2 regions of the Weizmannia agrestimuris genome follow, and region 1 is predicted to be linked to the other one. Evidence: riboswitches for the same ligand, from Rfam matches in the RefSeq annotation. Region 1 holds a riboswitch; the other holds the start of a gene.
What was found. A riboswitch is a leader RNA that binds a small molecule or an ion and turns the genes downstream of it on or off. The one in region 1 is predicted to bind FMN.
Positions count from the first base shown of each region.

Region 2: linked by a shared signal. The riboswitch ahead of NFR98_RS01840 (ECF transporter S component) and the one ahead of ribD (bifunctional diaminohydroxyphosphoribosylaminopyrimidine deaminase/5-amino-6-(5-phosphoribosylamino)uracil reductase RibD) in region 1 are both predicted to bind FMN.

Region 1 covers NZ_CALPDC010000016.1:27,528-33,213, forward strand. Annotated here, with positions in the region: gene NFR98_RS08250 (bifunctional 3,4-dihydroxy-2-butanone-4-phosphate synthase/GTP cyclohydrolase II) at 1-236, opposite strand, end outside; gene NFR98_RS08255 (riboflavin synthase) at 254-901, opposite strand; gene ribD (bifunctional diaminohydroxyphosphoribosylaminopyrimidine deaminase/5-amino-6-(5-phosphoribosylamino)uracil reductase RibD) at 882-1,994, opposite strand; FMN riboswitch at 2,111-2,250, opposite strand; gene ychF (redox-regulated ATPase YchF) at 2,325-3,425, opposite strand; gene NFR98_RS08270 (DUF951 domain-containing protein) at 3,586-3,786, opposite strand; gene NFR98_RS08275 (mechanosensitive ion channel family protein) at 3,776-4,687, opposite strand; gene yyaC (spore protease YyaC) at 4,902-5,525, shown strand.
Region 2 covers NZ_CALPDC010000002.1:98,215-103,900, reverse strand. Annotated here, with positions in the region: gene NFR98_RS01850 (YpbB family protein) at 1-846, opposite strand, end outside; gene NFR98_RS01845 (ferredoxin) at 1,112-1,360, shown strand; gene NFR98_RS01840 (ECF transporter S component) at 1,392-1,970, opposite strand; FMN riboswitch at 2,118-2,253, opposite strand; gene NFR98_RS01835 (peptidoglycan DD-metalloendopeptidase family protein) at 2,324-3,049, opposite strand; gene NFR98_RS01830 (ATP-binding protein) at 3,148-4,917, opposite strand; gene NFR98_RS01825 (response regulator transcription factor) at 4,914-5,630, opposite strand.

The sequences.
Region 1 (5,686 bases):
CTGTCGGTATTTTGCCGTGCCATCGGGTAAAGATCGAGCTGCCGTGCTTTTTCCGCCGTAATCGGTGCACAGATGAGCCCGCGTCCTGCTTTGGCCATCAAATTGATCATTTCCGGTGTCGCTTTTTCCGCAAGGCCGATAAAATCACCTTCGTTTTCCCTATTTTCATCATCGACGGCAATCACGACTTTTCCGGCCTTTAAGTCTTCTACTGCTTCTTCAATGGTATGAAACAAGTTTTTCACCCCTTTGTTTACATAAAACCTTGGTCTTTTAAGAGCGCCATCATGCCGCTCTCTTTTTCCGCCCGTTCTCCGTTCCTGAACAGCCCTGCCATATACTTGGCCAAAATATCGCATTCAATATTCACGGCATCGCCAATCTTTTTTTCCGGCAATATCGTATGCTGCTGCGTATGCGGCACCAATGAAACGGTTAATTGCCCGTCCGCAGCCCCGAACACAGTCAGGGAGGTGCCGTCGAGTGCAACCGAGCCTTTTGGGATCAGAAAGGCGGACAGGGAGGAGGGAACAGAAATCGTGATATAAACGGCATTTTCCATCCTTTGTTTCAAACAGACCGTGCCCGTGCCATCAACATGCCCTGTGACAAAATGCCCGCCGAACCGCCCGCCTGCAGCCATTGCTCGTTCAAGGTTGACTTTGCTGCCGATGTTCAGCCCGGCCAATGCCGTGCTGAAAAATGTTTCAGGCATGACATCAGCCGTAAATGCATTTGGCGTATAGGAAGTGACGGTTAAGCAAACACCGTTCACTGCAATGCTGTCGCCAGGCCGTACATCTTGGAGAACCGTCCTGGCCTGTACGGCAAGCTTAAGGGAGCGGGGGCCTCTTTCCACACGTTTCAATATGCCAATTTCTTCAATAATCCCTGTAAACATGCGCCGGCACCTCCTTTTGGACGGCAGCCGTAATTTTTAAATCCGGTCCGATCTGTTCCACTTTTTCAAACCGGAGCGGCAAAGCATCGGCCACCTTGCCAAACCCGTGTCCGCCGAAAGGGGACGGCGCGTTTTTCCCGCCGATCACTTTCGGGGCAATGTAAAAAATATACTGTTGCACTGCGCCTTCTTTTAAAAATGAGCCGTTTACTGCCGCGCCGCCTTCGACGAGTAAAGTCATGATGCCTTTTTCCCCGAGCGCTGCTAACACGTCACGGATCAAGAGGCGGGCATGCGGCATGCGGACCACTTCGACATCAAGCTGCTTCAGACATTGTTCTTTTTCTTTTGGTGCATCGCTTCCACAAAAAATAATGGTTGGCGCATCGCCGTTTAGCACTTTCGCTTCCGGCGGGATGCGCAAATGGGTGTCTAATACAATGCGAATAGGATTTTTCCCGGAATGGGGCAAACGTGTGGTGAGAAGGGGGTTATCATGGAGAACGGTTTGTATGCCGACAAGTATTGCATCATGCCTGCTTCTTAACCGGCGGGCATCACGCCTTGCTTCTTCACTTGTGATCCATTTGCTGTCACGGGTTTCAGATGCAATTTTTCCGTCTGCCGTCATGGCGGTTTTGACAGTGACAAACGGTGTTTTCGTTTGAATAAAGTGGAAAAAAGGGCGGTACAACTTTTCCGCTTGTTCCTTCAATATCCCGGTTTCCACTTTTACTCCGGCTTGCCTGAGCTTTTCTATTCCTTTGCCTGCGACAAGCGGATTGGGGTCCAATGCAGCGATATATACTGTTTTGATGCCTTTTTCAATTAAAAAATCTGCGCACGGCGGCGTCTTTCCGTAATGGGCACACGGCTCGAGCGTCACAAAAACTTCAGCACCCTCTGCAAGCGGCCCGGCCTGTTCCACCGCAAGCCTTTCCGCATGTTTTTCTCCCGCCTTTAAGTGGGCCGCCATCCCGGCGATCGTGCCGTTTTTCACGACGACACTTCCAACCGGGGGATTCGGGGAAGTCTGCCCGGCCACACTTTCGGCCAAATGGAGTGCAAGCTGCATATAATCTTCTTTTTGCAATCCTTTCATGCCTCCTGTATGCAATTTCCGCCAACATATACCCGTGAAAACAAAAAACCCGCACGAAGATGTGCGGGGCAAAACGGCATCATGAAATACACGTTCCAATGAAACGTTTGATCCTTCTCCCATCCAGACTGTCACTGTCGGCTTTGGAATTTCACCAAATCCACCGCATTCCGGAGAATACGGGTCACGGGCTTTGAGTTTCCTCATCACCGCCGGTCGGGAATTGCACCCTGCCCCGAAGGAAAATATTCGACTGATACCTATTTTAACGGATGATTTGAATTTTTTCAATACAATTTGAATATTCGTCCAAAATTCCTGTTATACATTAAACCTGAAATGCATGACATCGCCGTCCTGGACAACGTAGTCTTTTCCTTCCAGGCGCACTTTTCCGGCTTCTCTTGCTGCTGCCACGCTGCCATATTTGATTAAATCTTCATATGACACCGTTTCAGCCCGGATAAACCCTTTTTCAAAATCGGAGTGAATAATGCCTGCGCATTGCGGGGCTTTCATGCCTTTTTTGAATGTCCACGCGCGGACTTCCGGTTCCCCAGCCGTAAAATAAGTCGCAAGGCCAAGCAGGCTGTAAGCAGCTTTAATCAGCTGGTCAAGTCCGGATTCCTGGATGCCGAGTTCGGTTAAAAACATTTTTTTCTCATCGTCATCCAGTTCGGCAATTTCTTCTTCAATGCGGGCACAGATGACAATCACTTCCGCACCTTCCTGTTTGGCATATTCACGCACCTTCCCGACATACGGGTTTGCAGACGGATCCTGAATGTCATCTTCCCCGACATTGGCCACATACAAAACCGGCTTGCTTGTTAAAAGCTGGAACCCTTTGACGATTTTTTGCTGGTCTTCGGTCAGTTCCACCGCCCGTGCCGGTTTTTCCGCTTCAAAAGCCGCCTTTAATTTGGTCAGCACTTCATATTCGGCAACGGCTTCTTTATCCTTCTGTTTTGCGATTTTCTCCACACGCCCGATCCGCTTGTCCACCGTTTCAAGATCGGCCAGGATCAATTCAAGATTGATCGTTTCGATATCATCAATCGGATCGACTTTCCCGGAAACATGTGTAATGTTCTCGTCCTCAAAACAACGAACGACATGGCAGATTGCATCCACCTGGCGGATATGGGAAAGAAACTTATTCCCGAGCCCTTCCCCTTTGCTCGCGCCTTTGACGATCCCGGCAATATCAGTAAATTCAAAAGTGGTCGGGACCGTTTTTTTCGGATGGTACAGTTCTGTTAATTTTTCCAGCCGTTCGTCCGGCACTTCCACCATGCCGACATTCGGGTCAATTGTACAAAACGGATAGTTCGCAGATTCGGCCCCGGCTTTTGTAATCGCATTAAATAAAGTCGATTTTCCGACATTCGGCAAACCGACAATTCCGGCTGTTAACGCCATTTTATGTCCACTCCTTCAAACATTCTCGTATCTTTCAAGTTTTTCCCGGCTGTATCAAAAACCCCCGGGGTGCCACCGGATGCGCCCGGTTAACATGTTTCGTTTGCCGGCCTTATTTTAACCGCACCCCGGCTCCCAAAAAAAGACACCCATAAAAGGGCTATGCTTCTTCGTGCTTAACGAGGATTTTTTTCAGTTTGCGGGCAAATTCCCTGCGTGGCAGCAGCACGCTATGTCCACATCCTTCACATTTAATGCGGATATCCGCCCCCATCCGGATAATTTTCCAGCGGTTTGTGCCGCACGGATGCTGCTTTTTCATTTCCACAATATCATACAACCCGAAATTTTTATCTTCCATGTTCATCCCCCTTTAGAAATTGGCCGGCCAATGCCTCTTCTTTCTCAGTACGGGAATAAGTCACCATTTTCGGATAAGGTGCATGGATGCGATTTTCGTCCAATGCTTTTTTAATTTCTTTTTTCAGCACTCTCGCAATATACCAGTGTGCCATCGGGAGGGTTTCCGCTACCACCCTGAGTGTAACATCCGTGGTGCCGAGCTGCTGGACGCCCAACAGTTCAGGCTCTGTCACGACCTCTTCGTGCTGTCCGGCAAATGACACCAGTATTTCCTGAATGGCCGCTTCCGCTTTATCGATATCCTCTTCGTACGGAATACGGACATCCACAACGGCAACGCTGTTATGAATGGACAAATTGGTGACTTCGGAAATATTGCCGTTCGGAATGATGTATAATTCGCCGGTCCAGTTTTTGATTTTTGTTGTCCTGAGCCCGATTTCTTCCACAACGCCTTCGTATTTCCCGACCTGCACCGTATCACCGACCGAAAACTGGTCTTCAAAGATAATAAAGAATCCGGAAATAACGTCTTTTACAAGGCTTTGCGCCCCGAACCCGACAGCCAGCCCGACAATTCCGGCACCGGCCAGAAGCCCCTGGACATTGATGCCGAGAATGGACAAAATCGTGACAATGGCAACAAACCAGACGAGATAGGTCAGTGTGTTCACCATCAGCCGCAACAACGTGGCCTCGCGCCGCTCTGAAAACCGGAGAGGGGCTTTGGCACGGACTGCAAAAATTTTGCCAATCGCCTTTTTGCCGAATTTAATGACAAGCGATGCGACAAGCATCACCACAATGATCTTCAGCACTGTCTCCCCGATTTCGATCCATGTATCTTCATTTAACCACTTGGATGTGAGGTGTTTGAGATATGTCTCAAAATGGCCCATATTCCACCAACCTTCATTTCTTTTAACGTTATTGTAACAAAAAAACCGCGCTTGCTCGACAACCGGCTCCGCTTTTCAAAAATTACCTTTTTGATTGGCGGCTGAATCAAGTGTAAAACTGCCGGTTGCGGGTATCAAAAAAGAGATATGTTAAATGTATAGATTTTTTTGATTTTCCGTATACTGGTACTATTACAAAGAGGGAGTGGCTGATATGAATCTGAGAAAAGGACAATTGGAATTCAGCGGCAATCGTATCAAGGTATTTCATGATGATGTTCTGGCAAAAGAAATTATATCCAATCATATTTTATCAGCACTTCCGAAAAGTACAAACAGGGAATTGGTGGTGGTCTGCATCGGCACCGACCGTTCCACCGGGGACTCGCTCGGGCCTTTAACGGGCACTTTTTTGGAAGAAACAGGTCTGTCCTGCTTCAACGTATACGGAACGCTCGATAAGCCGGTTCATGCTTTAAACCTTGAAGAAAATATGGAAAGGATTTATCAAAAGCACCACGACCCCTTCGTCATTGCCGTCGATGCCTGCCTTGGAAAAATGAAGAGCGTCGGCATGATCCAAATCGGCGACGGTCCGGTGAAACCGGGGGCGGGTGTAAAGAAAGATTTGCCTCCTGTTGGCGACATCCACATTACAGGAATTGTGAACATCAGCGGTTTTATGGAGTTTACCGTCCTTCAGAATACCCGTTTAAATCTTGTTCTGAAAATGGCAAAACTAATCGCTGCAGGCATCAGCCGTGCCAATCTGCATCTTCAATATCAAAACGCCATGATTTCCATGAACAGCGGACAGGCGAAGGAGAAAATGATTTAAGTGATCCAGAAACAGCAACATTTTTGAAACCGTTTATCCGAAATTCCCCGGTGAACGCAAACTTCTATACCATAAAAATCGGAATCAGATGAATGAATAAGCCGGCAACCTGTATGGCCCGGGATCCGGCAAAAAGGATCCGCAACTTCAGTAAGTTTCTG
Region 2 (5,686 bases), on a different contig from region 1:
GCTTTGCTTTAACCCTCTCAGCGTGCTGATTTCCGCAATCGTTTTCCCTTGCTTCAAGAAGCCGAATGTCACCGAGGCAGACCGGGTCAGCGGCAGGGCCTTTTGCACATCATGAAGCATTTGGTATAAATACCAGAATGTTTCAGGATCTCCGAGGATGCGCCGGACCATAAAATGAAGCAAATGCAAATATCGATACCAGTACTCCACAGGATCAAGGTGCAGGGCGGAGGCAGCCTGCGTGATTGTATATCCGATCCGGCCCGCACCCGTCAACCGGAGGACAAAAATTTCAGGCTTTTCCGGCGGGCTGCCGGAAAACAGGCTGTAAAATTCACGATACAGATGCTCTGCTAAAGCAGTCCGGCTTTTTGCATGCTGTTTCAGCCAGTTTTTTGCCCAAGCCTGTAGAGCCGGGTCCCTTTGAACCGGATAATATACTTTATTTCCATACACTAAGTTGGATACGGCCTGGGTGATGAGGTTCAGCCTTTTCCAAAACAGATTTGCCGAATCCTGGTATTTCAAGCCGTCCAGGTAAGGAAACCGTTCTTCCATCCTGCCGGTTGCCAAAAGCAGGGCAGCACCTTTTTCTGTGACCACGCAGGCATCCGGGCCGCTTTTTTGCAGCAACCCGGCCTTTAAAAGGGCCTCTACTTCGCGTGTGAAAGCCTCACGGGAAATAAATGGAAACGTTTGAAAGAGCCTGCCAATCTTGAAAAAATGGGAATCCTGGATCGTCTGTGCTGATTTTTTGCCGTTTAATAGATGAAAAACAGCATAAGGGGTGCGTTCTCCATTCAGGTTGCTGAAGCAATCCAGCAATACAGCCTGTAAAAAAGGCATCTGAATCCTCTCCTGTTCTTTAGCTGAAAAAAGGGGAAAGTGCAAGGAAAAATCGGGGGTTGGTTCTATTTTAACATGGAAACCGGCGATTTGTTTACCATTTTTTTCATTGATTCGACAGGTTTCACGAACTCCGCCAGCCCGCTATTGAAATAAGAAAAAAAGAGTTTTAAAATGAAGGAGAAACACCGGCATGCCTTCGTGCACATGACGAGGCTGCCTGTTTTTCTTTTCTGCCGTGATTGAACAGCGAGGAGGAATCAAAATGGCAAAGTTTACAATCGTAGACAAAGATACATGCATCGCTTGCGGCGCTTGTTCCGCCAGCGCTCCTGATATTTTCGACTATGATGATGAAGGGCTCTCTTTCGTCATTTTGGATGATAATAAAGGCATTGCGGAAGTCCCGGAAATATTGGAAGATGACCTGATGGATGCCTTTGAAGGATGCCCGACAGAATCGATTAAAGTTTCCGACAAGCCTTTTGATGGCGATCCGTTAAAATACGAATGAAAAAAAGCAGGCCGTTTGAGCCTGCTTTTTTTCATATTCTTTTTCCCCCAATGGCGGATGCTTTGTCAATCCAATTTTTCATTTTTGTAAACATGAGCATAAACAAAACCGTCACGATGAGGCCTTTCACAAGATTAAAAGGCAGCACGCCCGCCACAATATACGCTTTTACATTCCCGACCGAAAAGTTCATGAAGTACAGGTAAGCCGGTAAAATGACGAAATAATTTAAAATGCTCATACATACCGACATGGATACCGTGCCAGTGACTAGACCTACAGTCATGCCCTTTTTTGTCCGCATCCGTTTGTAAATGAGATATGTCGGCAGGACGAACAGCATCCCTGCAAAAAAGTTTGCCACATTCCCGATCGGTACCCCTGCTTCACTGCCGAGTGATAAATAATTCAGGATATTTTTGATTAGTTCCGCTACAACAGAAGCCATCGGCCCGTAAAGAAGGGCTGCCACCAATACCGGAATGTCGCTGAAGTCCACTGTTAAAAACGATGGAAAAGGCGGAACCGGAAATTTAATAAACATCAGCATAAAAGCCAGAGCACTGAGCAACGCGACCGCAACGAATTGCTTTACATCCCATTTCTTCATTTAAACTTCCTCTCTCCTTGTGACCGATTTATCATCAAAGGAAGAAAGGTGCCGCGGACCAAAATGAAAAGCCCCTGACAAAATGTCGGGGGCTTTGTAATAGGCGAGTCCAAATAAGCGTTTAATACGTCATTAAACACTGGCAACCTTTATCTTCTCCCATCCAGACTATACTGTCGGTTTTGGAATTTCACCAAATCCTGCCGGAAATCCGGCTCGCGGACTGAAAGGCAACTGCCTTATCACCGCCGGTCGGGAATCTCACCCAGCCCCGAAGATAAATCGTATGAAATTTTGATTACAAGCTTATTATACATGCCGGCTGCCATTTTGTGAAGCATTCCGCATCACTTTCATTCATTTTTTATTTTCAGCACCTGGCCGGCCATAATTCGGTCCGACCGCAATTTGTTCCAGCTTTTCAGCCTTCCCACGCTCGTATGAAAATGGAGGGCAATGTTCCAGAGCGTGTCGCCTTTTTTCACAGTGTAAGCTGCAGGCTGAGGGACGGTGGAAGCAGCAAAAACCCCGTAAGGATCATGGGTCTTGGCGGAAACCGTCTGGCCCGGCGCGCCTGGTCCGAAGATCAAAAACGGGTCAATGGCGTTTTTCTTATCCGGCGTCCATGGCCCGTTATGCACTTCAAAATGAAGATGGATACCAGTTGAATGGCCGGTCGAACCCATATAGCCGACCACCTTTCCTTTTTCAACATGCTGCCCCGCTCTCACTGCCCTTCCGGCAAGATGGGCGTAAACCGTTTCATAACCGGACGGATGGCGGATAAAAACAACATGGCCGTAGGATGCGGACAGATAGGAACGGGTAACGGTACCTTCTTGGGCGCTGAATACTTTTGCGCGGTATCTTCCGGCAATATCAAGCCCTTTATGTGTGCCGTATCTTGTGTTAAATGTGTCGGAGATCGTCCCTGCCGCCGGAAAAATCCAGTCTTTTGTCGCTTCATGGATAACCGACCCGGATGCGGCTACGTCATTTGCCGAACAGGCAAACCCCAGGCATGCAGCTGTCAATGAAACGAAAAGGCATATTTTGATGTATGCCGGCAATTGATCCACCCCATTTTCATTTTTTCAATTCCGTTTCAAGCAAAGCCATCTTCTAAGATGCGCAAAAAACGGGAAAATATACAAAAAAGGCAGACCCGGCGCAGAGGTCAGCCTTTTTTTGGAAGGAAAAATGAAAAGGTGGTCCCTTCCCCTAATTTGCTTTTGACAAAGATCCGGCCACCATGCCCTTCGACAATGTTTTTAGCAATCGCAAGGCCCAGCCCTGTTCCCGATTTGCCGCGCGTCCTTGCTTTATCCGCTTTGTAAAAGCGTTCAAATACAAACGGCAAATCCTCATCCGGTATACCGGATCCGTTGTCTTCGACGTGTACATATACGCCGCCGGGTGCTTCTTCCTCTTTTACTTTGACGTAACCGTTCGAGGAAGTATGCCGGAGGGCGTTATCAATTAAATTCGTCAGCACCTGTTCAATTCTGTCGGCATCGATTTCAAGGGTGAGATCGCTGTCCGAAGTCTCGCAAACGAGGTCGATTCCTTTTTCTTTCGCGATGCCGTTAAATTTATGTGTCACTCTTTCAATGAAACTGTTAAATGAGACCGGCTCCATTCTGAACGAAAAATGCCCCGCTTCCATTCTTGCCAGATCGAGCAGCTCATTGACAAGCCGGCCGATCCTTAGCGTTTCATCGTAAATGATTTTGGCAAATTCTTTCTTTTCTTCTTCACTTGCCGCAATATCATCAATGATCGCTTCGCTGTATCCCTGCAACATGGCAACCGGCGTCCGCAATTCGTGCGAAACGTTTGCGATAAAATCATCGCGCAGCTTGTCCAGCTTCCGTTCTTCCGTCATATCGCGGATAATGGTGACAACGCCGCGGATCCGGGACAAATTATAAAGCGGGCTTGCAATCATAACATAGTACCGGCCGTTGATTTCAATTTCATCCGTCTGTTCTTTCTCCGTTTCGACCACTTTCGCAAGCAATGCGGACAACCCTTCAGGAAGCGGGGCGTCTTTTGCAGCCTGGTTATGATACCAGTTTTGAAGAAACATCTCAGCCGGCGGGTTCATGATTAAAATGGCACCGTCCCGGTTAAAGGTCAAAACACCGTCGGCCATGCTGCTTAAAATATTCCGCAGCTGCTCTTTTTCCTGCTTTAAGGCGTCCATATTAAATTTAAGCTGTCGCCCCATCGTATTAAAAGCGGTGGCCAGTTCCCCGATTTCATCACGGGTTAAAATCGGCACCTTTTTGTCAAAACGCCCTTTTGCCACTTCAAAAGCCGCTTCCCGCATTTTATGCAATGGCCCGCCAATCCTTTTTGAAAGGAAGAAAGCAAAGCCGGTCGTTAAAATAATGGCAATGCCTGCACCGAGCAAAATGATTTTTGTCGTTTGCCGCGTCATTTCCTGAAGCACTTCCAATGACTGGTAAACAAATACCGCGCCCGGTTCTTCCCCCTTCACATGAAGCGGGACGGCCGTCACAATCACATGATGGTACTTATTGCGGGAAGACCCGCCAGAAGGGGTTAACTCTTTGCTCACTTTCTTCTTTTCGCTAAACACTTGGGACAGCTGCTTGTCCTTTAAAATCGACGCGTACGGGATCCCTTTGTATGATTTGGAACCGGACGGATAAAAGATATCATTTTTGCGGTAAACGATCATGACTTTCTCGTTTTGGTCCAGAACGCCGAGGGCAATTTCTTTCCCGATCTTTCCGCTTGGGTGCTCCTCCATAATCCTCGAGATTTTTTGCGCCGTATTAGACAAATCCTGCTCAATCTGATTGATATGGTATTCTTCAAAAAACTTGAGCAACAGTACCGTCAGGATGAGCAGAACGCAGGCAACCATCAGCAGAATGGTCATCCACAGTTTCCCGACAACCGTCCGCCAAATTCTCATTCCGGCGCAACCTCAAATTTATACCCGACGCCCCAGACGGTAACGATCATTTTAGCCGCGTTTTCGCTCACTTTATTCAATTTTTCCCGCAAGCGTTTGACATGCGTATCCACCGTACGGAGATCACCGAAAAATTCATAATGCCATACTTCTTTTAAAAGCTGTTCGCGGTCAAACACTTTATCCGGAGATTTGGCGAGAAAATAAAGCAGCTCATACTCTTTCGGGGTCAGATTGACTTCCTTTCCGTCCGCTGTGACGCGGTGAGCATCATTGTCGATGGTAATATGCGGAAAAACGACAATGTCTTTTGCTTTTGTATCCGCGTTTAAGAAACCCGTTTGCAACGACCGGCGGAGCAGGGCTTTCACCCGCAGTACCACTTCGCGCGGGCTGAAAGGTTTTACAATATAATCATCCGCGCCAACTTCAAATCCTTCCACCCTGTTGGCTTCTTCGCCTTTGGCCGTCAGCATGATCACGGGCGTCATTTTCTTTTCGTGCAATTCCTGGCACACTTCAATGCCGTCTTTGCCCGGCATCATAATATCGAGCAAAATGCAGCTGTAGTCTTTTTCAAGCGCCATTTTCAAAGCGGTATCGCCGTCTTCCGCTTCATCAATCATGTAATTTTCCCTTTCCAAATACATTCGTAACAGGCGCCGGATCCTTTCTTCATCATCAACCACTAAAATTTTTACATCCTCATCCATGGCTATTCCTCCTCAGTCAATATCAGCCGCCTGCCCGGGCAAGATACATCCGCCGG